DNA from 4 places in the Blautia stercoris genome. Region 4 is predicted to be linked to each of the others. Evidence: riboswitches for the same ligand, from Rfam matches in the RefSeq annotation. Region 4 holds a riboswitch; each other region holds the start of a gene.
What was found. A riboswitch is a leader RNA that binds a small molecule or an ion and turns the genes downstream of it on or off. The one in region 4 is predicted to bind cobalamin.
Positions count from the first base shown of each region.

Region 1 (8,189 bases), 470 kb from region 4:
GTAAAAACAAAAAGAGAAATGCTACACCTGCTGCAATCCAGGACGCAATATAAATCCAGATGATACATTCCATTGTTTCAAATGCAGGAAGTACAAACCAGATTCCGCATACACGAAGCAAACAGATACTGACAAGCGTCGTAATCATAGGAGACAGGGTTTCTCCGAGTCCACAGCACGCTCCTGACAGTGCCTCTGCAACCGCATAAAAGAAATAAAACGGAGCCATCATTCTCATATACCGAACGACTAACGGAATTAATTCAACGGCATCTTTTTTGTCAATAAACCACGGTCCAATTAACCCCGATGCAGTAAACAAAATCACACTTAAAAATCCAACTGCGATGATAGAAATTCCAGTTCCGATAAAAGCACCTTTTTTTACTCTTTCATACTTACCTGCCCCAAGATTCTGCGCCACATAAGTCGTCATCGCCGGTCCCATTGAATCTGCCACCAACCAGATTAGCATACTCAATTTGTCACAGATACTCCAGGCCGCAATACTGTCCGTTCCCATCGTATTTACACTCGCCTGTACAATTGAGTTTGCAACGGGAAACAGCATGGACTGAAGTGCAAGTGGAAAACCAATCTTTATCATCATGGACATATGTTCTGCACAAAAATGCAGATGCCATACATGAATCTGTCCTCCGGCATGCTCCAAGCGTGCCAATAATTTAAACGTAATGATTACGCTTACAATCTGTGCAAAAATCGTTGCAATTGCCGCTCCGGCAACTCCCATTCCAAATACACCAACTAAGAGAAAATCTCCGACAACATTAATCAGGCTGCTCAAAATCAATACATATAGTGGTCGTTTGGAATCTCCAAACGCTCTTAAAATTCCTGCTGCCATATTATAAAGAATTAAAGACCATAAGCCTCCAAAATAAATTCGGCAATAAGTTAAAGTTGCTCCATGAATGTCTGCCGGCACACGCATCACTTTCAAAAACCATGGAGATAACAGGACACCTGCAATAGAACTAATGACTCCAAGCACCATTGCAACTGTAAGCGCCGTACGAATGGAACAATGCAGATTTTCTTTATCCTTTGCTCCTACATATTTTGAAATAATAATCGTTGCCCCAGATGCCAGTCCATTCATAAAGTTAATCGGGAACTTAAACAATGTATTTACAGAATCAATTGCTGCCAGACCCACTTTTCCGGCAAACCTTCCTACAATAATTGCATCCACGGTAACATAAAGCTGTTGAATTAAACTGCCCGCAATCAATGGCAGTACAAATAAGAGAATCGCCTTTCCGATATTCCCATAAATAAGGTCATTTTTCTTCATATCATTTTAACCTTTCCCTCATTTTTTTACTATCCTCACACACACTTACCGTTTTTTGCCTGATTACTTCTTGTATAAATGACACGCCACGCTATGATCTTCATCTAATTGTATCATAGCCGGACGTTCTTTTTTACAGATTTCCATACATTTTTCGCATCTGCCCTGAAATGGACAGCCTACCGGAAGATCCAACGGACTTGGAGCTTCCCCTTCAATTCCTTTAATCGGCTTGGAAAAGTCCATATTGATATCAAAAATAGAATCCATCAACGCTTTTGTATATGGATGAACTGCATTTTTAGAAAGCATAGCACCCGGAAGCACCTCAACCACATTTCCAAGGTACATGACTGCAATCTGATGAGCACACTGCTGAATCAGGGCAATATCATGACAGATAAATCCAATTGTAATATTCTTTTCCTGCTGTAGTTTTGTAACTAATTCAATAATGGTTTTCTGTACGGATACATCAAGCGCAGAAGTGGCTTCATCCATAATAATAATTTCCGGCTCTAATGCCAGCGCACGGGCAATTGCTACTCTCTGTCTCTGACCACCACTCATATTATGAGGATAACGATCTGCAAAATCCCCTGGCAATTCCACCATTTTCAAAAGCTGGCGACATACTGCATCTTTTTCTGATTTTTTAATTCTTTTAAAATTAAGCAACGGTTCGCAGACAATATCACGAATTTTCATCTTTGGGTTAAAAGAAGAAGTCGGATCCTGAAAGACCATCTGAATATTCTGACGGTTTTGTCTTAATTCCTCTCCCTTTAATTTCGTAATGTCCTTTCCCTGATATAAAATCTCTCCTTCTGACGGAGTGTCTAAAGAAACCAGAAATTTCATAAAGGTACTTTTTCCACAACCGGATTCTCCTACGACACCTAATGTCTCTCCTTTATAAAACTTCAGACTGACATCATTGTTTGCAACTAACACACGACCACCAGAAGCAGGAAAACGTTTTGTTACATGTTTTGCTTCAAGAATGACCTCTTTTTGATTAGACAAATCGTTCACCTCCTACGGATGGTACTGCATTTAACAGACTCTTTGTATATTCATTTTCTGTTTCATGAAGAATATGTTCTCTTGTTCCCTCATCCTCAATTTTTCCATTTTTCATAACTACAATATAATCCGACATGTAGGCAGCAACACCCAGATTATGGGTTACCACAATAATACTTGTCCCATAATTATCGCGAAGTTCCATCATCTGACGTACAATTTGCGCCTGTGTTGTCACATCAAGAGCTGAAGTCGGTTCATCTGCTAAGAGAAGTTTTGGCTGATAAGTCATCCCCATTGCAATTCCGACTCTCTGTCTCATGCCACCAGATAACTGAAACGGATAAGAATTCATAACATTGTCCGGACTTGCAAGATTCATACGTCCTAACATATCGCATCCTTTTGCCCAGGCTTCTTTTTTAGAGATTTTTTCATGGGTCAGAATGTACTCTGTAAATACCTTTCCAACTTTTCTGGTTGGATTCATCATCGCACCACTATCCTGAAAAATCATCGAAATCTGTGTTCCCCTGAGTTTTCTCCACTGTTCATTTGTATAAGAAAGCAAATCCTGATTTTCAAATAAAACACTTCCCTCTGATACTTTACCGCCACCCGCAAGCAATCCTAAGATGGCACGAATGACAGTTGTTTTTCCACTTCCGGATTCTCCTACCAAAGATACAATCTGCCCCTGCTTCATGTTCAGGTTAAAATGTTCTACGATAGGCTCATTTTTATATGAAATGGTTACATCCTTTAACTGTAACATCTTCTTCCTCCTTACTCATCTTTCGGGTCTAAAATATCTCTAAGAGAGTCTCCAAGCATATTAAAGACAACCACAACGATAAAAATTGCCAGACCTGGGAAAATCATAAGCCAAGGTGCAGACTGAATACAAGCTCTTCCCTCATTGAGCATATAACCCCATTCCGGTGCAGGCGGTTTTGCTCCAAATCCCAAGAATGACATGGAAGCCAGTTCAAGCATCATCCCCCCAATGTCCGTTGCTGCTGTAATAATCAGCGTTGGAAGTGCATTTGGAAGCATATATTTAAAAATCATGTGCGGTGTTTTAGAACCCGTAACAACTGCTGCTGCCACATAGTCACGGTTTCTGATTTTTAAAACCAGACTTCGACCAAGTCTTGCATATTTCGTCCAGTTTACCACAACGACTGCAACAATTGCATTTTTAATACTTGCGCCCATAATACCGGCTACAGCAAGTGCTAAAACCAAACCTGGGAAGGAAAGCATCATATCTGCAATTCGCATGATAATACTATCGATAATTCCGCCAAAATATCCAGAAATGACTCCCAAAATTGTTCCAATAAAAAAGATTAATGCAACCACTCCAAATGTAGCAGTCAAAGAAGAACGGGAACCATAAATCACACGTGCAAATACATCTCGTCCCATTTTATCTGTTCCAAAGATATGTGTCTTACTCGGTGCAAGCAAAGCATCATTTAAGTCTCCTTTTAATGGGTCTACACCACCACTTACAATCGGTGCAAAAATCGCAACCAGAATAATCAGAACCGCCAGAATCAGAAAAAAAGTAAACTGCTTATTCTGCGCAAAAAAATTTTTCTTCTTCATTTTTCTTACTCCTTTAATCTCATTCTCGGGTCAATATAAATATAAGAAGCATCTACAATCAGATTGATCACCATATAAATTAATGCAAGCCAGAGTACATACCCCTGAATCAGATTATAGTCACTTGAGGTAATTGCAGATACTGCAAGGTTTCCAAGTCCCGGATAGGAGAAAATAACTTCTACAACTGCGGTTCCTCCAAGCAAAGAACCAATAGATAAACCAAACATTGTAATTAACGGAAGTAAAGAATTTGGAAATACATTACACCAGATAATACGGGAACGTTTTATGCCTCGTGCCTCTGCCCCAATCACATAATCCTGACTCAGTTCATCTAACACTGCGGTACGAACCTGTCTGGTATACTTTGAAAACATTGCAATTGCCAAAGTTAATGCTGGAAGAAACAGGCTCTTAAAATCCCCTGCGGAACTGATAACCGGAAATATCTTAATATAAACGCAAAATGCCATCATAAGGAGCAGTCCCACCCAGAAGTTTGGCATGGCACAGCCGACAAAAGTAATTCCCCTGACTAAATAATCAATCCACGTGTCTTTTTTTAATGCCGATATCATTCCGAGCGGTACAGATAAAATCAGCATAATCAGCATAGACATTAAGGTTAATTTTAAAGTCGGCCAAAGTCTCACACTTAACAATTCTGTAACCGGCTTATTTAACGAATAAGAGGTTCCAAAATCACCATGCAGGCAGTTTCCAAGCCATCTGCCATACTGCACAACAAACGGGTCATTTAATCCCATCTCTTCTCTTGTCTGTTCTACCATTTCTTCTGTCGGCATCACACCATTTGCGGAATACATATTTCGTACCGGGTCACCAGGTGACATGTAAGTCAGCCCAAATGTAATAAAACTGATACCAAATAATACGATTATGATTTGTAATAATCGCATGATAACCTGTTTCTTACTCAAAAATTTTCACACCTTTCATAAGTCTTTAATCAAACCACTATCTCTATCCATATACAATGCCCAGTCCAAAATAAGACTGGGCATAATCTTAAATAAAACGCTTTCTTATTCTGCGTCTGCCGGAACAATTTCTGTCGTCAGCCAGTAGTAATCTGCTGTATGAATCTTAGCATATCCTACATTTTTAGAATAAATCATACTGGAGTTATAATATCCGTCAATTAAAACTGCTGCATCATCAATCAGAATCTGCTGCATCTGGAAGATTAAATCTTCACGTTTATCCGGATCCATTTCTGTCTTTAACTCATTGAACAACTTATCATATTCTTCATTGGAATATGCGCAGTATGTACTTTCAGTTGCCCAGTTTGCCATATAGGCATAAGGATCTCCAGTACCTACTGTAATCCAGTTATTGTTATTAAAGTCATAATCTAAGGCTGCCAGTTTACTCCACTGGTCATCAGAGCTTCCATATTCAGCAGTCACACCAATTCCGATTTCTTTTAAGTACTGAGTATGTGCATCAGAAAATTCATTTAACAGACGGTTTTCATAAGAAATATAACGCAGGTTAATATTTTTTCCATCAAGCTCACGGATTCCATCACCATCGGTATCTACAATTCCTGCATCATCCAATAATTTCTTTGCACCTTCCGGGTCATAAGTATAAGGATTGTTCAGTTTATCATATCCATAAGACAGAGTCGATGGAAGAACAGAAAATCCTGGTGTATAAAGTCCTCCGATTGTCTTGGAATTACAAATGGTATCGTAGTCAATTGCCATTAAGATTGCCTGACGCAGTGTCTTATTTCCAAGTACACCATCAAAGTTCATCCAGGAGAATCCACAACGTACACCTGGTGCAATATCTACTGTATAGTCATCTGAATCCTGGAATTTCTGAATATCTGCTACGTTTGTGATATTTTCAACCAAGTCTACCTGACCACTCTCCAGAGCCATTGCCTTTGCAGAGTTATCTCCCATATACATCAGATTTACTTCGTCATAAGGGACATCTTCACGATAATTTGGATTTGCAACCAGTGTATATCCAACACCGACACCATTAAATTCTTTAATCATGTATGGACCGGTACCGATTGTTCCATTATCAAAGTTTTTGGTATGTTCTACATCCACAATGCCCATAGTCGGGTGACTGAGCTGTCCCATCAAGTTTGCATAAGGCTGTGTTGTCTGGATGGTCAGTGTTCCTGCCTCATCATCTGCTGTGATTGTTGCTTCAAATTCCAGATATTTTTCCGGTTTTGCAGAACCAGATGGTCCAACTTCTCTTAAGTGTTCGTAACATTCCTTTACTTTACTTGCTGTCAGATCACATCCATCTGAGAATTTTAATCCTTTTTTCAAAGTAATGACCCATTCCGTATGATCATCATTTACCGTATAACTGTCTGCCAGCCACGGAGTAACTTCCATGTTATCATCAAATTTAAATAAGGTTTCTGTAATACCGTAACGCATTGCATTCCAGCCACCGTTCTCATCCCCTGCGGTATTGACACTTCCGTCTGTGTACATGGCACAACCGAAATTTAAAACCTTTTCATCACTGTTACTTGATGATTTTGCAGCCTTTCCTGAGGAAGAAGAACTTCCACATCCTCCAAGTACACTTACTGCCATCACAGTTGCCATCATCAGCGCTACTACATGTTTCTTTCTCATTTGCTTCATCCTTCCTATACTGGTTCTTCTTCATAAATTACATTTGCCTTTTATAGACGTGGACAAAAGTCTGCTTCTTTTTACGCTTTTTTCTGTTTTTAAGCGCAAAAAAGCCGGATACCAAAGCATCCGACTGTTAAAGATTCTTAATTTGATAATAGATAACGTCAAAAATAATCTGCTATTTAACATAAATAGCAGAGTGCTTTTTCATCTGTACAACTTAAGCTTCTCGTCTTCCGCAAGAACTTTTGTTAAAGAGGTAAGCAGGTTTCCTGACTTAAGCATACACATTAAAAGCGCCTTCCCAGAATAAACTATCTTTCCAGTGGCATTTTGCTTTTAACCAGCTATCACAGTGACGGGATCGTCCCGAATTCGCATCGGGTTCTCTTTTAATCAGACGACTGTCTGAACTTATCTCTGTGGCATATTCGCCAACATTCTATAAATAATTTTATTTAACACCATTAATATACAAGATAAACCATCTTTTTGTCAATAAAAATATCAGATAAAATTAAAATCTTATCTGATATTTTTATTTGCTCTTAGTTTTTTAATTATTTTCCAAGCAATTCTTTCTCAATTCTTTCTCTTGCTTCCGGTGCCTGTTTATCCATCTTTTCCGGGAATCCAAACATAGACACACACGCAATATTATCGCCTCCGACCTTTGGTGCGTCTGTTTTTAACTGCTTATTTGCGAAATCCATGTCTCTTAAGGTTTCAAAGATTCCATCGAAATCAACATCTCCTTCTCCCATTGCAAGGTGCTGATGAATCGTTACATCGGATTTTCCTCTTGCATTTAACCATGGTGGATTTGCAATGTAACGGCAATCTAAGGTCTGATTAAAGGTATCCGCAAATAATACATGAGTCAGCTCGTCTCCTGCATAGCGAAGCATGGAACGTACCTCTCCTTTTCCTTCATCGTAGAAGAATCCATGAGGAGAAGAATAGACATAACCTAAATTTCTGGAACGGAACGATTTTACCATATCGCAGGTCTCGTTATTGAGTTCACAAAAATCGTACGGATGAGACTGAATTTCTACACGGAGTCCTTCCCTCTCAATAATCGGAAGCAGTTCTTCCATCGAACGAAACCACATGCCATTACAGATTTCCTGCTGATTCGGGTCACCGGATAATTCGGTATTAATAACCGGAACTCCCATATTCACTGCGATTTCAATCATTCTCTTCCAATTTGCAACTGCCATCTTACGCTGTTCTTCCGTCGGACCGGACCAACGGTAAACTACGATGAAAGAGGAAATTTCAACACCGGTTTCCCGAAGTGCTTTTCGATATTCCTGCTCACACTCTTTTGAAAAAAGCGGATGTTTATAAAATGGATTAATTCTTGGATGTGGAGACTGCTCAATATATTTATAGCCCCAGTCTGCGACCTGATGAACCATACGATTGATATCCATCTGTTTTGCCAATACGTCTACATCAAATGCAATTTTCATAGTCTTATCCTGCCTTTCTTAAACTTTATAATCCACAAACCTTGCGGATGTACTTACGTGCCTTAATTGCATATTCTAATGGATTTGCTTTTGCAGGAT
Region 1 covers NZ_BAAHYF010000001.1:153,534-161,722, reverse strand. Annotated here, with positions in the region: gene ACYQ2D_RS00860 (MATE family efflux transporter) at 1-1,318, opposite strand, end outside; gene ACYQ2D_RS00855 (ABC transporter ATP-binding protein) at 1,382-2,344, opposite strand; gene ACYQ2D_RS00850 (ABC transporter ATP-binding protein) at 2,337-3,119, opposite strand; gene nikC (nickel transporter permease) at 3,131-3,958, opposite strand; gene nikB (nickel ABC transporter permease) at 3,964-4,902, opposite strand; gene ACYQ2D_RS00835 (ABC transporter substrate-binding protein) at 5,008-6,606, opposite strand; cobalamin riboswitch at 6,855-7,042, opposite strand; gene ACYQ2D_RS00830 (sugar phosphate isomerase/epimerase family protein) at 7,170-8,090, opposite strand; gene iolE (myo-inosose-2 dehydratase) at 8,116-8,189, opposite strand, start outside.
Region 1: it holds a riboswitch for cobalamin, as region 4 does, so the genes downstream of both, ACYQ2D_RS00835 (ABC transporter substrate-binding protein) here and ACYQ2D_RS03060 (energy-coupling factor ABC transporter permease) in region 4, are expected to answer to the same signal.

Region 2 (8,189 bases), 1.1 Mb from region 4:
GAAATGCCATCTCCGAGGTCGATAAATGCGCCGTAAGTCTGAAGACTTTCTACGGTACCTTCTAATACGCTTCCAACTGTAATCTGCTGTGTTTTGGCAAGTTTTTCGGCGTCAGCCTGCTCTTTTAACAGTTCTCTTGCGGAAAGGACAAGACGGTTTTCTGCTTCATCCACTTCAAATACACGTACCATCAAAGTTTTCTTTAAAAATTCTTCCGGTTCTTTGACATATTCCAGAGAAAGTTTGGAAACCGGAATAAAGGCACGGATGCCTTCCACGTAAGCGATTGCTCCGCCTTTTACGATGCCTTCAATAGTAACTTCAAACGCTTCTTTATCTTCTTTCATCTGTTCTAATTTGTCCCAGATTTCCATGTCTGAGTCACGGAAATTGCTGAAAGAAGCTTCGATTTCCTGTGCAAAATCATCCATTGTTTCCTGTTTTTTTATTTCTTCGCTCATGATGCTACCTCCATTAATACTTCCTTAAATAAAATTGAAAAATAGGAAGCTTTTTGTTTTCGATTATAGCACAGGAAAGTGAAAATCTGCAATGGAGTAGAGAGAATGTTGAAAGATTTGTTGATTTTGTCGGGTGGGTTAAGGTAAGATAAGAAAGACTAAAAACCGATGTAGATAGTTCTGACAAAAAGCCAGAATAGAAAGAGAGAAAGACCGATGGAAATCAGAAAAGCAAAAATAGAAGAACTCGATGAAATTATGGAAATTTTTGAACATGCACGTCAGTTTATGGCGAAGAACGGAAATGCGTCCCAGTGGGGAACAACTTATCCGGAGCAGGAAATCGTAAAAGCAGATATCAAAAAAGAAGAGTGTTATGTGTGTGTCGAAAATGGTGAAATCGAGGCAACGTTTGTATTTTTTATGGGAAAAGTAGAACCAAATTATGTGGATATTTATGACGGAGAGTGGAAAAATGAAGCTCCTTATGGTACAATCCACCGCGTAGCAAGTCGCGGAAGAGTTCCGGGAATCTCAAAAATCTGTATGGATTTCTGCAAATCACAGATTTCGAATCTGCGTGGAGATACTTATAAGGATAATATTGTAATGCAGAAAGTATTTGCCAAAAATGGATTTGAAAAATGCGGTACGATTTATCTTGCTGGAAAAAAAGAAGATGGAAATGCACGAATTGCCTATCAGTTTGTGGGTAAATAATTGCACGCAGAAGAAAAATGGGATATTATATAGAGTAGAAGAAAAATTTGAAATAGAAAAGAATTTGGAATGTAAATATAAGAAAGGGAAGCACACAACATGGCGAAACAAGAAAAAATCTATATTTTAGGACATAAAAATCCAGATACCGATTCGATTTGTTCAGCGATTGCTTATGCAGATATTAAAAATCGTTCGAATGATGGAAGAAAGTATATTGCAAAACGTGCAGGTCAGATAAATGAAGAAACAGAGTATGTTTTAAAACGTTTTGGCGTTGATGCACCAGGCTATCTTCCGGATGTCGGAACTCAGGTAAGAGATATGGAAATTAGGGAAACTCCGGGAGTTCCGCACAGCATTTCCATTAAGGATGCATGGGCGATTATGAAAGAAACCAATGCGGTGACACTTCCTATTACAAAAGAGGACGGACAGTTAGAGGGACTGATTACAACCGGAGATATTGCAAAATCTTATATGGATGCGCATGATAATTATTTCCTTTCCAATGCGAGAACCCAGTATCGAAGTATTGCGAATACAGTAGAAGGAAAGATTGTAACCGGAAACGGACATGGATATTTCTTAAGAGGAAAAGTTGTAATCGGTGCGACACTTCCGGAAAAACTGGGAGAGTACTTAGAAGAAGATGATTTGGTTATCTTAGGAGATAGATACGAAGACCATTTATGTGCGATTGAAGAAAATGTAAGCTGTATTATTGTGTGTAACAATGCGGAAGTTGCAGAGGATATTCAGGAAGCAGCAACGAAAAATGACTGTGTAATTATCCGTTCTCCGCTTGATACCTTTACGATTGCGCGTCTGATTAATCAGAGTATTCCGGTCAAACACATCATGAAAAAAGATAATCTGATTACCTTCCAGACCGATGATTTTACAGACCAGATTAAAGAGGTGATGGTAAAGAACCGTCACAGAGCCTTCCCTGTAGTAAATAAACATGGAAAATATATTGGAACGGTTTCCAGACGAAATTTGCTGGGAATGAAGAAAAAAGAAGTGATTTTAGTAGACCATAATGAACGTTCCCAGGCAGTTGATAATATTGAGGCAGCGGAGATTCTGGAAATTATTGACCATCACAGAATCGGCTCTATCGAAACCATGTCTCCGATTGTCTTTCGTAATCAGCCGGTGGGCTGTACTGCGACGATTATGCATCAGATGTATGTGGAACGAAATCTCGAAGTTTCTCCGGCAATCGCAGGGCTTTTATGCGCAGCGATTATTTCTGATACGCTGATGTTTCGTTCGCCGACCTGTACACACAGAGATAAGATGGCAGCAGGAGCACTTGCTTTAGTAGCCGGTATTAACATAGAAGAATTTGCCAAAGAAATGTTTACGGCAGGAAGCAATTTAAAGGGAAAGACAACAGAGGGAATCTTCTATCAGGATTTCAAACGTTTTACAACCGAACAGGTAAACTTTGGCGTAGGACAAATCAGTTCTATGAATCAGGATGAACTGTTAAGCTTAAAGAAACGTCTGATTCCATTTATGAAAAAAGAATGTGGAAAAAATGGAATTACGATGGTATTTATTATGCTTACGAATATTTTGGAGGAAACATCAGAAATTATCTGTTATGGAGATGGAAGTGGCAGATTGGTTGAGGATGCCTTTAATGTAAAAGAAGAAAATGGCGGATATATTCTTCCGGGAGTCGTATCAAGAAAGAAGCAGTTAATTCCGGAATTTATCACTGCCTTACAGCAGAATAGCTAAAAGAGAAAATCTCGAAGAAATGAAAAACAGAAGAAGGGGAAACACATGGGAAAAATTGAATGGAAGCCTGGAAACATGCTTTATCCTCTGCCGGTTGTAATGGTCACGGTGGCAGATGAAGCAGGGAATGATAACATTATCACGGTAGCATGGGCGGGAACGGTCTGCACCAACCCTCCTATGGTATCAATTTCGGTAAGACCGGAGCGGTATTCTTATACAATGCTATGTGACACAAAGGAATTTGTCATCAATCTGACAACCGAAAAACTGGTTCGCGCAACGGACTATTGTGGTGTAAAATCAGGAAGAGAGGTAGATAAATTTAAAGAAACAGGACTCACCAGAGAAAAAGCATCTCATGTGGGTGTTCCGATGATTAAGGAATCTCCGGTCTGCATTGAATGCAGGGTCAGGGAAATCAAAGAACTGGGAAGCCACAGCACATTTGTTGCCGATGTGCTTGCAGTCCATGTAGATGATAAATATATGGATGAAAAAGGAAAATTTGATTTAGCACTTGCCAATCCGATTGTATATTCTCATGGGGAATATTATGGACTGGGCAAAAAACTGGGAACTTTTGGATACAGCATAAGAAAACAGAGAAAGAAGAGACAAAAGAAATGAGTAAAGAAAATATCGTTTTAATTGGCATGCCTGGAGTTGGCAAAAGTACAGTAGGTGTTATTTTGGCAAAAGTATTGGGATATCAGTTTATTGATGCGGATTTAGTAATTCAGAAAAGAGAAAACCGCCTGTTGCATGAAATTATTTCAGAAGAAGGTTTGGATGGCTTTTTAAAAGCAGAAGAAAATGCAAATGTATACATTGCGCAAAATGAAGAAAAATCGATTGTTGCGACAGGTGGAAGTGTTGTGTATTGTGAAAAAGCGATGCAGGAGTTGAAAAAAACAGGACGAGTTATATACTTGGAGTTGGAATATGACCAGCTGAAAAAGAGACTGGGAAATTTAAAAGGTCGTGGTGTGGTATTAAAAGATGGTCAGGATTTAAGAGGGTTATATGAAGAAAGAATTCCGCTGTATGAGAAATATGCGGATTTGACAGTTAATGAAAAAAATCTGGATGTAGAACAGACTTTACAGAAAATAGTTGACAGACTTTCATTATAACTGACAAAATGAGGAATTGCAAGCAGTAAATCTAGGCAAAAGACGATTTTTTGTTTACAAACCCGGTAAGATGTTATAAGATAAGGGTTGACTATTATGAAACTTTGAAAATCAGGTTATGAATTTGATGATAAGAATGACAAAAACAGGCATCAGATACATGAATAAAAATATAGAGGTGTGTATATGGAACAATATGTAATCAAAGGCGGTAACCCGCTCGTTGGTGAAGTTGAAATCGGTGGAGCAAAAAATGCAGCACTTGCGATTCTGGCAGCGGCAATTATGACAGATGAAATGGTTTATATTGAAAACCTTCCGGATGTAAGAGATATCAATGTATTACTCGAAGCAATTAAAGAAATCGGAGCAGTTGTAGAAAGAGTCAGTCCGACAGAAGTAAAAATCACAGGTTCTACTATTTCTGATATCAGTGTTGAATATGAATACATCAAGAAAATCAGAGCATCTTATTACTTATTAGGAGCACTGCTCGGAAAATATAAATCCGCAGAAGTTCCACTTCCGGGCGGATGCAATATCGGAAGTCGTCCGATTGACCAGCATTTAAAAGGATTCCGTGCACTGGGTGCATCCGTAGATATTCTTCACGGTGCAGTCGTTGCAAAAGCAGAGAACTTGACAGGAAAACATATTTTCCTGGATATGGTATCTGTAGGTGCTACAATCAATATCATGATGGCAGCTGCAATGGCAACCGGAAATACCATTATTGAAAATGCAGCAAGAGAGCCGCATGTTGTCGATGTGGCAAACTTCTTAAACAGCATGGGAGCAAGTATCAAGGGTGCAGGTACCGATGTAATCCGTATTCAGGGTGTAGAAAAGTTACATGGAACAACTTATTCCATTATTCCGGATCAGATTGAAGCCGGAACATTTATGTGCGCAGCCGCAGCGACCAGAGGCGATATCATGGTAAAAAATGTAATTCCGAAACATCTGGAAGCAACAACTGCAAAATTAGAAGAAATCGGATGTCAGGTAGAAGAATTTGATGATGCGGTGCGTGTAGTGGCAAACAAACGTCTGACTCGTACTCATGTAAAGACTATGCCATATCCGGGTTATCCAACCGATATGCAGCCTCAGTTTGCAGTCGCACTTACTTTGGCAGAAGGAACAAGTATTGTAACAGAATCTATCTTTGAAAATCGTTTTAAATATGCGGACGAGCTTTCTCGTATGGGTGCCAATATCAAAGTAGAAGGAAATACAGCAATCATTGATGGCGTGGAAAAACTGACAGGCGCAAGAGTCAGCGCACCAGACCTTCGTGCAGGTGCAGCACTTGTAATTGCCGGTCTTGCGGCAGAAGGATTCACAGTCGTAGATGATATTGTTTATATCCAGAGAGGATATGAGCGATTTGAAGACAAATTAAGAAGCCTTGGCGCTGAGATTGAACGAGTATCCAGTGAAAAGGAAATTCAGAAATTTCAGCTTAGAATCGGCTAAAAACCAGTAAAATAGCATAAAAAATAAGAAAAACGGTTTGGAATAAAATCCAAATCGTTTTTTCCTTGACAATGTTTAGCACCTGTGCTATGGTAAGTGCGTGTATAGATTTCATATCAACTTATTAAGTGCATCACAGACATTTTCCCCTCTTTTTTTGTCCGTGGTGAAAAGGGAATCAGGTGAAAATCCTGAGCGGTCCGGCCACTGTAAGCAAGGAGCGAAGCGCAAGAATCCATTGTATTAGAGCGTACGAGAAGGAGCGCCAAGCGTTGATAGGCAAGTCAGGAAACCTGCTTAAGTAAGTGAAAGGTTGAAACTTCCGAAGAAAGTTTTCCATCCATGATATCTGATATGGAACGCCTTATGCTTGAAAAAGCACGTATCAGAAGAACGGTACATTCTGATACAAACTTAGAGGAACCTGTGTACGGAATTTATACATCCTTTACTTTGAAAGGGCAGGAGAATTCCAAAAGCTGTATTCGTACATAAAACCTCCGCAAAAAATATGTATGATTGGTCAATACAGGTGGAGGAATTCCTCCTGCAAAAAGTTAAAATAGACAATAAAAACAAAGCTGTTATAGATAATAGTATCTTATCTGTAACGGCTTTTTTTGGTATAATAGAAAAAGTTAGTAAAGGTATTTGAAAGGGGAAATTTAAGATGAAAAAAATAGAAATGGAAAAACAGGCAAAAGCATTTGGATTTGCAACAATGAAATTTATGGAAACAAAAGATCTGGAGTTTGAACATGAATTTCGACAGTTTTGTGAGATGAATGACTGTGGGAATTATGGAAATAATTATGCCTGTCCACCGCTTTGCGGAACACCGGAGGAAATGGAGCAAAAGGTAAGAAAATACGAACATGCGTTGGTTTTTCAGTCAAGAACTCCGGTTCAAAATATTTTTGATGATGCAGAAACAAAAATTATTAAGAAGATGCATACAAACAAAACCTTACATGCGGTAGAAGAATTGAAAGAGCAGGGTCTGCCTGATAATGGAATGTTTATTATGTGCGGACCATGTAATTTCTGTGAGGAATGTAAAGCAAAAGCAAAAGAACCATGTGTAAATGAAAATATGCGTTTTTCATGTCTTTCTGCTTACTGTATTGATGCAGGAAAGATGGCAAGACACTGTAAGATGAACATGGAATGGAATGGAGATGTGGTTTCTTTTTTTAGTTTGTATGTTTTTTAAGTAAAAGGGTATGGGGTGTATATGAGACAAGAACTGAATTTAACACAAACGCAAAAACTATCGGAAAAGATGCTTCAATCCCTTCAGATTCTTCAGATGAATACGCAGGAATTAGAAGAGTACCTAAAAGAAAAAGAATTGGAAAATCCATTGATAGAATTGGAAGAAAATAGTAGTGATTCAGAAGAAAAAAATGATTTTCAAGAGAAACTGGAGTGGCTTGCCAAATCGGATGAACAAAACCGCATTTATTATCAGGATGAACAAAATGAGCAAAGAGAAGAACGGGAATTTCTAGAGAAAGAGAGAGGACTTCCTGAATATGTACTTTCTCAGTTGATTCCATTTTTTAAAACGGAGAAGGATTCGGAAATTTATGAATTTCTGGTATATTCTCTCGATGAACGGGGATATCTTATAGATAATGTAGAGGAACTTGCGGATAAATTTTTTCTGTCTGTAGAAGAGATGAAAGTTTACATAGACAGGCTGAAAAAATGTGACCCGGCGGGAGTAGGAGCGGCAGATTTACAGGAATGTCTGTTACTGCAACTCTTGCGCAGGGAAAATGAGAATCAAATTGTAAAGCAGATAGTAGAACATCATTTGGTAGAATTAGGGAAAAATCAGATTCCACAGATTGCAAAAGCGCTTAAAATTTCACGTGATGAGGTAGTAAGAGCTTGCGAAGAGATTCGGAAGCTGAATCCAAAACCTGCGCAGGGATTTGCTTCGAAAAATCATTTGAGTTATCTGGTTCCGGATGTGACGGTTGTAAAATTTAAAGAATATTTTGAAATTATTCTGAATGAAAAAAATGCTTACAACAAACCATTTAGCTCTTATTATCTGAGTCTGATGAAGGAAGACAGCTCTATAGAGGTAAAAGAGTATCTTCAGGAAAAATATAAACAGGCGCAATGGATTTTTCAGTGTGTTGCTTCTAGAAAAGATACCATGATGAAGATATGTAGAATTCTGGTAGAAGAACAAAAAGAGTTTTTTGAAAAAGGAAGTGCCTATTTGAAGCCGCTTCGTATGCAGGAACTTGCAAAAAAAGCAGGAATTCATGAATCGACAGTAAGCCGTGCGGTAAAAGAGAAATATTTACAATGTTCCTGGGGAATTTTTCCAATAAATTATTTCTTTGCACAGAGTGTATCTGGAAAAGAAATACATACAAAGGATACTGTCAAAAAAGAACTGAAGAAAATAATTCAAGAGGAAGATAAAGAGCATCCGCTTAGTGACCAGAAAATTGCAGAGAAGATGCAGGAGAAAGGAATCAGCATTTCAAGAAGAACGGTTGCGAAATATCGGGGTCAGATGGGAATCGCAGATGCCGGAGGTAGAAAAGTGTATTTGTAAGAAAATATAAGGAGATATTTTAGTAAAAATAAGGAAAATCGGAAAAATACCTTGCTT
Region 2 covers NZ_BAAHYF010000001.1:1,703,800-1,711,988, reverse strand. Annotated here, with positions in the region: gene ACYQ2D_RS08270 (S1 RNA-binding domain-containing protein) at 1-461, opposite strand, end outside; gene ACYQ2D_RS08265 (GNAT family N-acetyltransferase) at 678-1,181, shown strand; gene ACYQ2D_RS08260 (putative manganese-dependent inorganic diphosphatase) at 1,281-2,936, shown strand; gene ACYQ2D_RS08255 (flavin reductase family protein) at 2,982-3,566, shown strand; gene ACYQ2D_RS08250 (shikimate kinase) at 3,563-4,072, shown strand; gene murA (UDP-N-acetylglucosamine 1-carboxyvinyltransferase) at 4,259-5,551, shown strand; cobalamin riboswitch at 5,662-5,866, shown strand; gene ACYQ2D_RS08240 (DUF2284 domain-containing protein) at 6,222-6,764, shown strand; gene rpoN (RNA polymerase factor sigma-54) at 6,786-8,132, shown strand.
Region 2: it holds a riboswitch for cobalamin, as region 4 does, so the genes downstream of both, ACYQ2D_RS08240 (DUF2284 domain-containing protein) here and ACYQ2D_RS03060 (energy-coupling factor ABC transporter permease) in region 4, are expected to answer to the same signal.

Region 3 (8,189 bases), on a different contig from region 4:
TGGAAAAACATATCCTTGTGTAGTCTGGATTTGTGGCGGGGCATGGCTTCGCATGGATAAGTCAGCGCATTTATCCTATCTTAGCAAGCTTGCACAGAGCGGATTTGTAGTGGCAAGTGTAGAGTATCGAACCTCCAATGAGGGAGAGTATCCAATGCAGATTCAGGATGTAAAAGCGGCAATTCGCTATTTGAGAGCGCATGCAGACCGGTATCGAATTGATGCAGAATATATTGGGGTGACTGGAGAATCCGCAGGTGGTTACTTAACTTGTATGGCGGCACTTGATGAAGATGTTTCACTGGATGTTGGAGATTATCTGGAGCAGTCAAGCAAGGTTCAGGCTGCCTGCCCATGGTATCCTCCAACTGATACCTCGAAGTTTCAATACCAAGAGGCAGAACAGTGTGCAGCATCACCGGAATCCCTGTTGCTGGGCTTTAATGTCATGAAAAATCCAGAAAAAGGATATGAAAATTCACCGGTTTCAAAAGTGACAAAAGAAGCACCACCGTTTTTAATTATTCATGGAACAAATGATCGTACTGTGCCGTTTTCACAAAGTGAAAGTCTTTATGAAAGCTTAGAAAAAAATGGTTGTGATGTGACATTTTTAGCTCTGGAAGGAGCAGACCATGCGGATTTACAGTTCTTTCAGGATGAAGTATGGGAGAGGATGATTTCATTTTTTAAAGAAAAGCTGACACGTATCTGTGAGGAAAATATAAAAAATTAATAGTGACATAAGAAATTCTGGAGTAAGTAAAAAGGGGAACAGCTATGAGGAAAAAAGGGGTATTACTTGTAGTGGCGCTCGCAGCGATTTTAGGTGTCTGTGCGTGTGGAACAAAACAAAAAAAAGAAGCAGTTTTTCCAGGACTGATAATTGGAGGAACTTCGTATACTCCTTATTTTTATCAGGATATTAATGGAAATTATTCGGGAATCGATGTGGATGTGGCAAAGGAGGCGTGTAAAAGAGCGGGATATACACCTGTTTTTCAGATGATACCGATTGAAGAGCGTTTTGTAGAACTGGAAAATAAGAAGGTGGATTGTCTGTGGTCTTATCTGACAATAGAGGGAAGAGAAGACCGATATTTATGGACAAATCCTTACCTTTATACACAGCGTGTGGTTGTAGTTCATTCGGATAGCACGATACAATCGCTTGCTGATTTAGAAGAGAAACGTGTGGGAGTACAGGCAGGTTCTACCTCAGAAAAGATTATCTTAAAACAAGTGAATCCGAATTTTCCTAAATTAGAGCAGTTGACCTGTTTTCGAGAACTTGATGAAGTATTTACAGCGTTAAGAAAAGGATATGTAGATGCCATCATCGGACATGAGGGTTCTTTACAGACGTATACGGAGGAATATCCGGGAGAGTACCGTTTCTTAAATATGAGTCTAAGAAGTGAAGCTGTGGGAGTGGCATTTCGAAAAGAGGGAGATGCGGGTGCCGTCCGAAGACTCAATGAGGCATTTGGGGAAATGCGCAAGGACGGGACAATGGAGAAAATTGTAGAAAAATATGGGTTAGATGTAGAAAAAAATGTATATGGAGGAGCGGAGAATGACCAAACAGAAACAGCGAAGGAGCAGTCCGAGTGAAAAGTATATTCTGCTTGGGCTAATTTTAGGAGGAATTGTTCTATTTGTTTTAACGCTTGGGCTTTCATTCAGGCATCAGAAAAAGGCAATTGAAAGAGAAGTATCAAGCACCTTAAATCTTGCAAAAACAACCTGTCAAAAATATCTGGATTATGAGATGGGAATTACAACTAAAGATTTACAGGATATGATTAATAAAATCAATGTGCTGAAATATTATACAAAAGAGGAAGAAAAAGCAGAACTGTTAGAGCAGGCCGAAAACCAGTATCTTTCCGGAGTGATTTTATTAGATGAAAATTTGCAGGTGGCAGAAAATGTAAAATTAGATAAAGCAGAAAATGAGACATTTTTAAAACTTATTTTAGAGGATTCTCAGGTAAAAGAAGTCTTACAGTTTCCGGAAAAAGTTTTTGCTGACAGTGTGGAAGTAGATGGAAAGAGTTATGAATATGCTATTGCCTCAAGAGTTGATGAGTCTGGAATCATTATCTGTTATTACGATACAACGAAGTTTCAAGATGATAAGTACGAAATCTCACTTAGTAATCTGCTAGATAATCTTGTGCAGAATAAAAATGAAGTGCTTGTTGTGACAGATGGAGAAAATGTAATCAGCAGCAGTGCGGGAAAACTGGAAGGACTTTCGATTTCTGAGTGTCCGATTTCAAGTGTTTTAAAGAACGACCAAACTCCAGAGGATCAAAATCTGATTGAATTAAAAAGTGAGGGAAAAACTTGGTTTGGAAAACATGATATGTACCGAAACTATTATCTGTATGTGTTTTTTCGTGCTCAGAAAATTTATCCGAGGATGTTACTGACGCTTGGCATTGCAGCAGGTTTGTATTTGATTTTTGCTCTGGTTGTATTATTGTTTGTCCAGTCTCAGAAGAGAGAAAAAATGGATCGGATGGAGAAAGAATTTTATTTGGTTCAGGCAATTTCAAGTATTTATGATGTGAATTTAATTCTGTATCCAAAAGAAAATACCTGGGAGCCGGTTGTTGAAACTTCGCAATTAAAAGAAATAATTACCGGAATTAAAGAAGCCGATAAGATGCTTACAGAATTTGCGCGGAAACTGATGCTTGAATCGGCAAGAGAGACTTTTTTGGAATTTACAGACTTAACAACACTTTCAGAAAGAATGAAAGAGCGCAATTTTTTAGGTTGTACGATTGAAGCAATTACCGGAAAATGGTACCAGATGCTATTAGTTTCTAAAAAACGTGATGATGAAAATGGACAGACATCGGTGTTGCTTCTTATAAGAAATGTCAGTGAACAAAAGAAAAAGGAGATGGATTATCAGGAACAGCTTCGTATCAGTGCAGAAAAAGCGGCAACCGCAGATGCCTCGAAGACAGATTTCCTTCGTCGAATGAGTCATGATATTCGGACACCGATTAACGGAATCCGCGGAATGACAGAGATTGGACTGGAATGTGTAAAAGAGCCTTCTCGCGTGAAAGACTGTTTTGAAAAGATTTATACCGCCTCGGATTTCCTTTTAGAATTGGTAAATAACATATTGGATATGAGTAAAATGGAAGCCGGGGAAATGGAAAGTAAAAATGAGTCATTTAATTTGAAGGAAATTTTAGACAATGTGGTAACAATTGTATCCGTGCAGGCGAAAAATGCAGGAGTTGAATTTCGGTATGAGTCGGTTGAAAATGAGCATTGCTATCTGCTTGGAAGCCCTCTAAACATCCAAAGAGTGTTTCAGAACCTGATGAGCAATGCAGTAAAATATAATCACCCGGGAGGGCTTGTGCAGGTTTCCTGTCGGGAGATGGAATCCGATGGAGAATGTGCAAGAATTTTATTTATCTGTCGGGATACCGGAATTGGAATGAGTAAAGAATTTCAAAAACATGCATTTGAAATTTTTGCACAGGAACATAAGACTGCGAGAACCACTTATAATGGAAGCGGGGTTGGGCTTTCTATCGTAAAGAAGACCGTGGATCTGCTTGGAGGAAAAGTAGATTTTGTCAGTGAAGAGGGAAAAGGTACGGTGTTTACTGTGGAGCTTACCTTAAAAATTGACCAAACCTATGAAGCTGAAAAAGAAGAAGTTCAGAAGAGGGAAGAAGAGATTTCTATTTCGGGAATGCATATTTTGGTGGCCGAAGATAATGAATTAAATCTTGAAATAGAGACTTATATGCTGGAAGAACAAGGAGTTTTGGTCACTCCGGCAAAAGACGGAACAGAGGCAGTTGAGTTATTTGCAAAATCAGAAATTGGGGAATTCGATTTGATTTTGATGGATATCATGATGCCAAGAATGAATGGATATGAAGCGGCAGAAGCAATCCGGAAAATGGAGCGAAAAGATGCCGGAGAGATTCCGATCTTTGCGGTATCGGCAAATGCTTTTTCGGATGATATTGCGGCAAGTAAGAAAAGCGGAATGAATGAGCACTTGTCGAAACCGATAGATTTTGACGAGATGATGAAGAGGATTGGGAAGTATCGAAAGAAAGTAGAAAGAAATAGAAGTTAGCAAACTTTTGTAATCTCCCAAAACAGTCCAATATCAGGTGGTAAAAAGGTAAACACGAAAAATAGCAGGGTAAAGATAAGCAGGATAGAAAATGCGGTAGAAGAAGTTTCTTTCTTTGATTCCGAATTTCTATACTGCTTATTTTCGCTCCATAAAGCGAAGAAAACAGCAACAAAAAACAGTGCGATATTTAGAAAATCAATGGATGTTCCAATCACACCAAGCAGAGTATAAAAGACAACTACAATTAGCCCCATGCCAAGAAAGATTCCACAGGTTCGGACCTGTAAAAAGTTTTTGGGAAGCCTATCCCGAAAGAAAAAAAGCTCAAAAATAGTCAGAAAAAACATGGGAAAGAATAATAATTTTAAATGTTCCCAGGTAGATTCATTTACGGCAGAAAAAAGCCCGACAATGGCATTGTTTTGTGACCATTCGTAAGTAAAATGAAGCAGAGTGCCGAGAATGGAAATAAAAAGAAACCGATAAATATTTGTTTTTAAAGTCATAATAAAATCCTCGCAGTATCTAAGGTTTCTGATAGTATATGCAGATGGAGAAAGAGATATACAAAAAAGTAAAAATGATGTAGAAAAGAGATACTTGATATGGTATATTTTTTGATAGAAATCTGCAAAAATGGAGGAAAATGCAATGGATAGAAGCCAACCAATGGAATTAGCCAACATGTGTATGCTCTATGATGAGAAGGGACGTGTTCTGGTAGAGGAAAAAATACTCGGAGAAAATGAGAAGGGAATTATCTTTCCGGGTGGGCATGTAGAGCCGGGAGAATCTCTTAAGGATTCCGTTATTCGTGAGATGAGAGAAGAAACCGGTCTTATCATTTCAAATCCAAAGCTTTGCGGGATAAAAGACTGGATTCGGGAGGATGGAACAAGGTATCTTGTACTTTTATATAAGACGGATGAATTTACAGGAGAATTGAAAAGTTCAGAAGAGGGGAAGGTGTTCTGGGTAGAACGGGAAAACCTTTCATCTTTAAATCCGATTTGGAATTTGAATGAACTAATGGAAATTTATGAAACCGATGATTTCTTTGAATTTTTCTTCGCGTTTAAAGATGGAAAATACGAGGATGGAACGCTGGTAGGATAATCAAAGCGATAACCGGAAATTTGGGGAAAGAAAGACCGCTTGACAAACTCTATGATAAAGCGTACTATGAAAGAAATATGACAAAATTCAACAAAACAATGAAATAAAATAAATGAATCGATAGTACAAATGCATGAAAATCGGATGATTTTCGGAACGTGCGGTGAGATTCCGCAACAGACTTTATCCCTACTGTAATCAGGACGAAAACTGCGAATCCATTGGAAGAAATTTCTTCTGAGAAGGGCAGCAAGTAGGTTAGAACTGCGAGCCAGGATACAGGCATTTGGAGATTAAAACACAAAATTTGTTTCCGCAGGCATAGACGGAAACAAATTTTTTGTACGATAAATTTTTATTTTCATTGATTTTGAAAGCAGTTTTTTGAAAATAAAAATGAAAAGAGGGCAAAAGATGAAAGAAAAAAGAGGGGATGCTTTTTCAGATTGTCATCCGGCGGTGAACTTTTTCTGGTTTGCAGCAGTCATTTTGATAACAATGTTGAACAGCCATCCGGTTTTTCTGGGAATTTCGTTCCTGGGAGCATTTTGTTATGCATCCAGACTTCAAGGCTGGCAGAGAGTATTAAAATTTAATCTGCTTGCAACACTTCCGGCAATGATAATTGTGGCATTTATTAATCCTGCTTTTAATCATTATGGAGTGACGATGTTATTTTATCTAAAAACCGGACCGGTTACGTTAGAGGCAATTATATATGGACTGGTACTGGCATCGATGCTTTTTATTTCGATTCTATGGTTTTCCTGTTACAACAAAGTGATGACAACAGATAAATTTGTGTATCTGTTTGGTCGTGTGATTCCGGCACTTTCTTTGGTATTATCTATGGTATTTCGGTTTGTGCCGAGATTTGGACAGCAGCTGACCGTCATCCGAAATGGACAAAAAGCAATTGGAAGAGATGTAAAGAACGGAAATATTTTTAAGAAAATGCGTCACGGTATTACGATTTTTTCTGTATTGGTTACCTGGGCACTGGAAAATGCAATTGATACATCAGATTCGATGCGTGCAAGAGGATATGGCTTAAAAGGGAGAAGTGCTTTTGCGATCTTTCGATTTGATAATAGGGATGGGATTGTAACAGGCACTTTACTGGCATTGATGGGAGTGTATTTTGGTGGAATGGCAGCGGGCATTAGCTTTGCACAGTATGACCCACAGATTAAAATCGGCGGACTTCCGCTGACCCCCCTTAGCGTCATTATTTATGTGGCGTGGGCAGGATTTTGTTTCTTTCCTGTGATTTTAGGTGTGCTTGAGGATAGAAGATTTGAGAAACTTAAAAAAATGGCGGATATGGAGCGCAGGCTTCCATGGTATTTGACAGACCCGAAAAAAATGATGTGAGCACCAAAAATAAAAGAAAGCAGGTTATAAAAAATTGAATTGTATCGAAGTAAAAAACTTTAGTTTTCAATATCCAAAAGAAAACCATGTGGCACTTTATCAGGTATCCATGGAAGTAGAAGAAGGTTCGTTTGTTGTACTGTGTGGAAAGAGTGGGTGCGGAAAAAGCACTCTGCTTCGGCAGTTTAAAAGTGTGCTTGCTTCACATGGAGAAAAGAAGGGAGAAATTTTATACGGCGGGCAGAATCTGGAAGACGTGGATTTGCGGACACAAAGTGCAGAGATTGGATATGTGCTTCAAAATCCCGATAATCAGATTGTAACCGATAAAGTCTGGCATGAACTTGCTTTTGGATTAGAAAGCCTTGGCTATGATACGCCTACGATTCGGCTTCGGGTGGCAGAGATGGCTTCTTATTTTGGAATCCATTCCTGGTTTTTAAAAAATGTCAGTGAATTATCGGGAGGACAAAAACAGCTTTTAAATCTTGCCTCTGTTATGGCAATGCACCCGAAACTTTTGATTTTAGATGAACCGACTTCCCAGCTAGACCCGATTGCTGCTTCTGATTTCTTAGAAACTGTACGAAAAATAAACCGGGATATCGGAACGACTGTGATTTTAACCGAACACCGCTTAGAAGATGTTATTCCATGGGCAGATAAAGTATATGTCATGGATAAAGGAAGGATGATAGCAGACGGAACACCGAATGAAATTGGGGAGCAGTTAAGAACAATGGGACATGATATGTTTCTTTCTATGCCGGCACCGATGCAGATTTATGCCGGAACAAACAGTTCCCTTCGCTGCCCGCTTACCGTTAGTCAGGGACGACGCTGGCTGTCAGAGGAATTAGAGACAAAAAGTATAAAAATAAAAAAAGAAAGAAATCAGGAAGAGACAGCAAAAAAGAAGAATTCTATTTTTGGAAAACTTTCAAGTCTGAAAAAAGAACCGGAAAAAGAAATTCCGGAAATCCGAATCAAAGATGTCTGGTTTCGCTATGAACGGGATTTGCCGGATGTGGTAAAAGGGTTAAGCCTGGACATCAAAAAAGGAGAAATCTTTGCAGTGGTAGGAGGAAACGGAACCGGAAAAAGTACAGCGATGAGTCTGATTGCAAGAATTCGTTTTCCGTACCGTGGTAAAATCTATCTGGAAGGCAAAGAAATCGGAAAATACAGTGATGATGACCTCTATCATGGGTTCTTAGGAGTAATGCCGCAAAATCCGCAAAGTCTGTTCGTGAAGAAAACCGTAAGAGAGGATTTATATGAAGTGATAGATGGAAAACGGGAAAGAAAAAGTGAGGCATATCCAATTGAAATGAAGAAAAAAGATGCAGTTGAGGGAATTGTCTCGTTAACAAGATTAGAAGGGCTTTTAGACCGGCATCCCTATGATTTAAGTGGTGGAGAGCAGCAGAGACTGGCACTTGCAAAAGTACTTCTGCTTCGCCCGAAAATTCTTTTGATGGATGAGCCGACCAAAGGAATCGATAATCATTATAAAAAAGAACTCGGAGAGATATTAAGAAAATTAAGTGAACATGGTGTAACGATT
Region 3 covers NZ_BAAHYF010000002.1:1,032,128-1,040,316, forward strand. Annotated here, with positions in the region: gene ACYQ2D_RS14560 (alpha/beta hydrolase) at 1-736, shown strand, start outside; gene ACYQ2D_RS14565 (substrate-binding periplasmic protein) at 781-1,614, shown strand; gene ACYQ2D_RS14570 (ATP-binding response regulator) at 1,577-4,129, shown strand; gene ACYQ2D_RS14575 (DUF6512 family protein) at 4,126-4,638, opposite strand; gene ACYQ2D_RS14580 (8-oxo-dGTP diphosphatase) at 4,784-5,248, shown strand; cobalamin riboswitch at 5,361-5,550, shown strand; gene ACYQ2D_RS14585 (energy-coupling factor transporter transmembrane component T) at 5,663-6,622, shown strand; gene ACYQ2D_RS14590 (ABC transporter ATP-binding protein) at 6,657-8,189, shown strand, end outside.
Region 3: it holds a riboswitch for cobalamin, as region 4 does, so the genes downstream of both, ACYQ2D_RS14585 (energy-coupling factor transporter transmembrane component T) here and ACYQ2D_RS03060 (energy-coupling factor ABC transporter permease) in region 4, are expected to answer to the same signal.

Region 4 (8,189 bases):
CTTGGAAATATGAGTGCGAAAGATTATTATGCATTTAAGAAAAATCTTCGTCCGAAAATTTTAGAGGCCTATGAAAAACTGGCATCCGAATATGATATCATTGTGATTGAAGGAGCAGGAAGTCCGGCAGAAATCAATTTAAAACAGGAAGATTTTGTCAATATGGGAATGGCAAAGATGGCAAAAGCACCGGTGCTCTTGGTTGGAGATATTGACAGGGGCGGAGTATTTGCACAGCTTGTCGGTACGGTTATGCTGCTTGATGAAGATGAGCAGGATATGGTAAAAGGTCTGATTATCAATAAATTTAGAGGGGATAAAAGTATTTTGGACCCTGGAGTGGAAATGTTAGAAGAACGGACTAAAATTCCGGTGGTCGGAGTTGCACCGTATTTAAATGTAGATATTGAAGATGAGGATAGTCTGGCAGAACGCGTAAAAGGAAATCGAGAAGTGGATTTAATTGATATTGCAGTTATCCGCCTTCCGAGGATTTCAAACTTTACGGATTTTAATGCACTTGAAGTGATTCCCGGAGTTTCAGTACGTTATGTCAGAACGGTAAAAGAACTCAAAAATCCAGATATGATTATTCTTCCGGGTTCTAAAAATACAATGGAAGACCTTTTATGGATGCGCCAGAATGGATTAGAAGCTGCGATTTTAAAGAAAGCAGGGGAAGATAAGATTATTTTTGGTGTTTGTGGTGGCTATCAGATGTTAGGAGAAACCCTTTCTGACCCGGATGGTGTCGAAGCCGGAGGAAAAATAAAGGGAATGGGACTGCTGCCGATGGATACCGTCTTTAAAGGCGCAAAGACCAGAACTCGCGTAGAAGGTCGATTTTTGGAAGTGACCGGTGCACTTTCTGCTTTAAGTCAGATTGAATTGGAAGGTTATGAAATTCATATGGGAGAATGTACCAGAAAAGAGAATGCAAAACCGCTTGTCACAATAACAGATAAAGTAAATGGGGATTCCAAAGCAGATGGAACGTATAAAGACAATGTGTATGGCTCTTACGTGCATGGAATCTTTGACAAAGAAGAAGTGGCAGAAGCAGTTGTAACTTCAATTGGAAAGAAAAAGGGACTCGATGTCAGTGAAATGACAGGGGTAGATTTTGCCGAATACAAAGAAAAACAGTATGACCTGCTTGCGGATGGTTTAAGAGAATACCTCGACATGGAAAAAATTTACAAGATATTAAAAGAAGGGATTTAATTGTGAAGACAAAGCTGGAGAATGTAAAACCAAAAGAAATTGAAACAAGAAGTTTTGAAATTATTACCGAAGAATTAGGGGACAAAAAATTACAGCCGGGTACAGAGTTGATTGTAAAACGTTGTATTCATACAAGTGCGGATTTTGATTATGCGGATAATCTGTATTTTTCCAAAGATGCGGTTCCTAAGGCAATTGAGGCGATTAAACACGGGGCATGCATTGTAACTGATACACAGATGGTAAAAGCCGGAATTAATAAAAAAGCACTTGCCAAATTTGGCGGTGAGGTGTATTGTTTTATGTCGGATGAGGATGTCGCAAAAAATGCAAAATCGGCAGGAAGCACAAGAGCAGCAGCAAGCATGGAGAAAGCGGCAAAACTTGGAAAACCGGTAATTTTTGCAATTGGGAATGCACCGACTGCGCTGGTGCGTCTGTATGAGTTAATTCAGGAAAATCAGATTCAGCCGTATTTGATTATTGGTGTACCGGTTGGATTTGTAAATGTTGTACAGTCAAAAGAGATGATTATGGAAACAGATGTTCCTTGTATTGTAGCAAAGGGAAGAAAAGGTGGAAGCAATATTGCAGCCTGCATCTGCAATGCATTGCTTTATATGATTGACAATGAAAGAGATTACTGGAAATAAAATTTGAACGCAGATAAGCGGATTGCAAATGTCCGCTTTACGTGAGTAGATGCAATAGATACGGAGGTGATAAATCTTGAAGTGCGAACGATGTGGAAATCAGCTCGATGATACCGATTTATTTTGCCCAAAGTGCGGAAAAGCAGTATTTGAAGAGTATATGGACGATGATGACATTTGGGATGAATATGACAGAGAACCAAAGGTTGGATCGAAAGAAAAATTAGAAATTTCAAAAGAGATTCAACCGGAGAAAGCGTCAAAGGTCGAAGAAACCAAAGAAAGTCCGAAAGAGGAAAATAAGCAGGAAGAGGCGGCGAAAATGCCGCAGATTCCAAAAGAAGAATCCAAGCCAAAAAGAAAGACAGAAGCGAAAAAAGCAGACAAAAAAACAAAGAAAACAACAAGCAAAAAGACCGAAGAAGTGTCCGGTAAGAAAAGTCCGGTGGGATTGATTTGTGCCTGTATCCTGATGGTATGTCTTTTGATTGGGGTGCTCTGGGGAATGATGACGGTCAGACAGATGGAGAAGGAGCAGGCGACAAAGACAACGACAGATAATAGTCAGGAACAGGAAAATCAGGCATCGGTTTCAACCGATAATACGAAGACAGAAGAGACAACGAAACCGGATGAGGCAGAAGAATCCAAGCAAAAAGAGAATGAGACTAAAACAGAAGAGCAGGAACAACAGCCGGAAGCGAAACCAGAAGAAGTAGAGCAAAAGAAACAGGACTATTTTGTTATGGTGGACAAAGAGGGCATAGATTTTAGTCAATATACAAAACTTACAGTTGCAAATGCGGAACAGAGTTCCATGGCAAGTTCCGGCAACTATGATTACAGTGCGAAGAGTGCAGCAGATGGAGATATTACTTCATCCTGGCAAGAAGGTGTAGAGGGACTTGGCGAAGGAACAGGAATCAAACTCAGCTTAGATGGAACACATAAAATTCGTTATATCGTATTATATCTCGGAAACTGGAGAAGTGATGAGATGTGGCAGAAAAATGCGAGACCGGCTAAGCTAAGTATCAATTTGGGAGACAATCAGGCAAAAGATGTAGAATTTTCCGATGAAAAGAAAGCATTTTGTCTTTCTTTTGATGAGCCGGTAGAGGCATCTTTTGTTTCCCTTTACATTCAGGCAGGTTATGCCGGTGCAAAGTGGAATGACAACTGTATTTCAGAAGTGGAATTTTATGAATAAAAGAATGAGCGAGAAAGGATTGATTATCCTCTACTCGCTCATTTTTGTTATTGTTCAATGGTTTTTAAATGTTCTACAAACAACTCTTGGATTCCGCGGTATTCGCCGAGTCCTTTTAAAATCGGTGTTACTTTATAACCGGCTGCTTTGAATTTATTATACCAGGAATCAGGGTCATCTCCTGCCATATCATTCTTTGCGTGGTCACCGGCTACAATCATAAATGGAGCAAGTACGATTTCTTCTGGCTTATAAGCGTCTACAAGGCGTTTTAAGCTGTCAATTGATGGATAGGCTTCTACGGTAGCAAGGAAGATATTTGGATGTCCCTTATCCTTAAATGCATAATCCAGAGCAGCATAAATAGAATTTGAAAAATGAGTTGTGCCGTGTCCCATAAAGACGAGTGCCTGTTTTTTATTCAGCCAGGAGAATTCATCGGCTAAAATTTCAATGACTTTATTGGTATCTTCTTCAGATGTAAGAAGTGGCGCACCAAATGAAATGGAATCAAAAGAATCTTTATAGGCAAGCGCATCTTCTTTCATTAAATCATTTTCAATTCCATTGATAACGTGAGTTGGCTGTACCAGGACATTGGTGATTCCATCCTGCTTCATCTGTTCCATTGCCTCAGATACAGTCATAATGTGTACATTGTCTCTGGCATTTACTTTTTTGATGATCATTTTACTGGTCCATGCACGATATAAAGAAGCATTCGGACATGCATTTTTTAAAGCTTCTTCAATAGCGTCAATGGTGACTTCTCTTGTGTCATTGTGGCTTGTACCAAAGCTGACAGCAAGAATTGCGGTTTTTCTTTCTACGTTTGTTTTCATAGTTCCTCCCTATTGTGTAGTATTGATATTTGTATCGGAAATATATTTTTCCAGTGTTTTTAAATTTTTTGGAAGCGGAAGAGTTGTCTTTAAAATTTGTTTTTGACAAAGACTGTGAAACAGTTCTAACACAGCGGGCGGTTCCAAATTTGTTTTTTCAAGCACACGAGGATTTGAAAAAACTTCTTCCGGTGCACCTTGCATTAAAACTTTTCCCTGATGAAATAAAATAACCTGGTCTGCCCATTCATAAGCGTAGTTGACATCATGGGTAGCCATGAAAACAGTAATTCCGGCTTTCGTCATGCGATTTACAATTTGATTTACCATAGTAGTATGTTTCGGATCAAGAGCAGCAGCAGGTTCATCTAAAATAATAATATCCGGTTTCATCACAAGAATATCAGCAATAGAAACCTGTTTTTTCTGTCCCCCGCTTAAAGCATGAGTAGGTTTATGACGAAATGGTGTAATTTCAAGCTCAGCGATTACATCTTCAACCGCTTTTTTGGCGTCTTCCTCAGAGTATCCGAGATTTAATACTCCAAAGGAAATTTCCTGATATACGCTCGCAGAAAAGAGCTGATTGTCGGGGTCCTGAAAAACAATTCCGATTTTGCTTCGAAGTTTTAGAAGCCCTTTACGGTCATAAGAATAAGGTTCCCCGTTATAATAAAGAGTTCCCGAACTTGGTTTGTGGATTCCGGTACAGCAGAGGAAAAAAGTTGATTTCCCGGAACCATTTGCACCCATAAATGCAATTTTCTGGCCTCTTGGAATCTCCAGGGAAAGACCATTTAAAGAGTGTGTTTTTTCATCATCATAAGAAAAATACAAATTATCTGCTTTTAAGATGATATCATTATTGTTCATGCAAAAAATTTCCTCCAGATAAAAAGAATTAAAAGAAACAGTTCAAAAAGTGTAATCAAAAAAATTACATGTTTTTTCGGTGGTTGATTTTCATTTAAAACGCGAATCGTGCCATCATAGCAGCGGGTTTCCATGGAGTTATAAAGGGCATTGGAACGTTTTACTGCCCGCACCATAAGGGTAGAACACATTGCTGCAAAAGACTTTAGCGAAGTTTTATAGTTGCAGTTTCCGAGTCGGCAGTCCTGAGCAGTAGAAATATGATAAGCAGTGTCTAAAAGCACGAAGATAAAGCGATAAATTAAAAGCATTAATTCAATTAAAAGTTTTGGACAGTGAAGCTTATCAAGTACCATTAAAATATCAGGCATTGGTGTATTCAGAGAAAGGAAATACAGGCAGGATACAGCAGCAAGTGCAGTCAGGATTAACTGCAGGGCATAAAGTGCGCCATACGTGCTTCCGGTTAAGTACCAGTTTCCGATTTTTATAGCAAATAAATCGAGTGGTTTTTGTTTCACGTTTACAAGAATCGCCAGTGTACTCAAAAATAAAAATGCCAGTGGAACACTTAAGAAATGAAGATAGCGAAAAAGGGGGATTCCACCTTTCCATACAGTGAGAATCCCCGTTACTGCTAAAACAATTCCTGCAATTACCATGGAACGACTCATTACACAGATAATTAATGTAATCACGGCAAAAGCGAATTTTTCTGCGGCATTTTCATATCTGAGTCTGGAAGTATAACAAAGTTTATCAATTGTAATCATTCAAGACTCCTTTCTTGTGACAGGCGAAAGAATCATTCACCCTTTCCAAGCTTTTTACGCTCTACAAAACGTCCCATGAAGAAAGCAAGGACGCCGACACCGATAGAAGACTGTACACAGAACAGTAAACTTTCTACCTCGCCCGGAAGTTCATGTCCAAGCATTTTTTCTAAAATTGGTTCTGCAATTGGCTGGAAAGAAGAGTCGACTTCTTCAACAACCTGGCTTCCGGCATCATCAGATCCGCCGAATTCAGCATCCTTTAAAGCAAATAATGGAATAAAGGCAATTAATAAAATAATAACCAATAAGGTAATGACTTTCTTTTTCATATTATTTTGCCTCCTTCATAAATCCGATTGCACGAAGCTCCGGTTTTGCATAAGTTTCAAGTGCCATAATGATTAATACAGTTAAGATACCTTCGATAATTGCAAGCGGTACCTGAGTTGGTGCAAATACAAGTAAGAATTTACCCATTGCATTTAAAATGGTTGTATCAGCGTGATGAGCAAGTGCCATCTGAACTGCAGTTACACAGTAAGTAAATAAATCTCCTAAAGTTGCAGATAAGAAAATAGCAACCATTTTATTTACTTTGCATTTCTGACAGACTTTATAAATTGCAAAGGTTACAAATGGTCCGGCAATTGCCATGGAGAACGTGTTTGCTCCGATTGTAGTTAAACCGCCGTGTGCAAGTAAGATTGCCTGGAATAATAAAACAATAATTCCAAGAATGGAAACTGCACTTGGTCCAAATAAGATAGCGCCAAGACCGGTTCCTGTCATATGAGAACAACTTCCGGTAACGGAAGGAATTTTCAAAGAAGAGATAACGAATACGAAAGCACCGGACATAGCCAATAAGGTAATCAGGTTGCGGTGTTCATTTAATGTTTTCTTGATGGAGAAAAATCCGGCTGCAAGAAATGGCAGACAAAGGACTCCCCAGGCAACGCAGTATCCTGCAGGAAGATAGCCTTCCATGATATGCATAGCTGCTACGTTTGGAACAATACCAAACATAAGTGCAAATGCGGTAGCAAATGCGATGACGTGTTTTTGTTGTTTGTTCATTTTCATGACTCCTTTAACGTGATAAAGATTTAAAATAAAAAAACCTGCGGAAGAATTCCGGCAGGCCAAGTTGAGAATAAAAAACAGACTACGACTGTGTAGAGTGTTTTCATTCTTACACAAGGCCATCGTTCGTAACCATGTGTAAATCGTATGCAGCAGGCAGGTCTTCTGACTTAAGCGTCATTGCAGCATTTCGCCTTCCCGGTTCCCCAGTGGCAATGATGAAATGTGCTCTGCTAGTTACAGCGGCGTGACCGTGCGGGAATTGCACCCGGCTTTCCTATTATTCCGAAAAAAACGGACACCTGTGTACATTCAATTCTTTGTCCATTGTATTATTTCTCAAAGCATTTGTCAATTCATTTTTAGGCAAAAACTGACAAAAAACCTTAGGTTGCACCGAGGTACATTCTGTGCTAAGATGAACCAAGGATAAGCGAGAAAAAGCTTAAAAATATAAGAGGCGGAGTGAAGAGAAAATGAGTATTTCCATGATTGGAATCGATCACAGCAAAGCATCTGTAGATATCCGTGCAAAGTTTTCTTTTACAAAGAAAAGAGCAATAGAGGCAATGAAAAAGTTAAAAGAAGAACATGGTATCTTAGGATGCATTATTTTATCCACCTGTAACCGGATGGAAGTTTGGGTCAGCACGCAGGATGACGAAGAAATTTCTCTGTATGATTTTTTATGCAAAGAAAAAGAAGTGGAAAAAGATGAGTATCAGGATTATTTTATGAAACGTGAAAATGAAGAGGCAGTTCGGCATTTGTTTTATTTAACCAGTGGATTGAAATCACAGATTCTTGCTGAGGATCAGATTATTACACAGGTAAAAGATGCGCTGACTTTAGCAAGAGATGCCTATTGTACAGATAACGTACTTGAAGTACTGTTTCGTATGGCGGTTACAGCGGCGAAGAAAGTAAAAACAGAAGTAACGTTTTCAAGAGCCAATACTTCTGTGATTCATCAGGCAATGGAACGCTTAAAAAATCAGGGATTTTCGTTTGAGGGAAAAACCTGTATGGTAATTGGAAATGGTGAAATGGGAAAAGTGACGGCACTTGCCTTAAAAGAAGCCGGAGCGGACGTAACCGTAACCGTACGTCAGTATCGAAGTGGTGTTGTAAACATCCCACAGGGATGCAAACGCATTAATTATGGAGAACGAATGGAACTCCTTCCTGATTGTGATCTGGTTGTTTCAGCAACAGCCAGTCCGAATTATACCTTGACAAAAGAAAACTTTGAGGAAATTAAGTTAGATGCAGCATCTGTCGTTTTGATTGATTTGGCTGTTCCAAGAGACATTGACCCTGAAGTAGGAAAATTACAGAATGTTTCCTTGTATGATATTGACAGTTTCCGAATTGATGCAGCGTCTCCAAAACTTCAGGCGAGTATGCAAAAAGCAGGAGAAATCTTAGATGACCAGATGAAAGAATTTTATGACTGGTTTAATGGCAGAGATATTTTCCCGAGGATTGAAGAGATTAAAGCCGATGCCGTAGAGGATTTAAACTTACG
Region 4 covers NZ_BAAHYF010000001.1:620,376-628,564, reverse strand. Annotated here, with positions in the region: gene ACYQ2D_RS03095 (cobyric acid synthase) at 1-1,224, shown strand, start outside; gene ACYQ2D_RS03090 (precorrin-8X methylmutase) at 1,227-1,877, shown strand; gene ACYQ2D_RS03085 (NADase-type glycan-binding domain-containing protein) at 1,954-3,087, shown strand; gene ACYQ2D_RS03080 (sirohydrochlorin cobaltochelatase) at 3,135-3,929, opposite strand; gene ACYQ2D_RS03075 (energy-coupling factor ABC transporter ATP-binding protein) at 3,939-4,802, opposite strand; gene cbiQ (cobalt ECF transporter T component CbiQ) at 4,799-5,575, opposite strand; gene ACYQ2D_RS03065 (energy-coupling factor ABC transporter substrate-binding protein) at 5,608-5,907, opposite strand; gene ACYQ2D_RS03060 (energy-coupling factor ABC transporter permease) at 5,909-6,655, opposite strand; cobalamin riboswitch at 6,800-6,983, opposite strand; gene hemA (glutamyl-tRNA reductase) at 7,138-8,189, shown strand, end outside.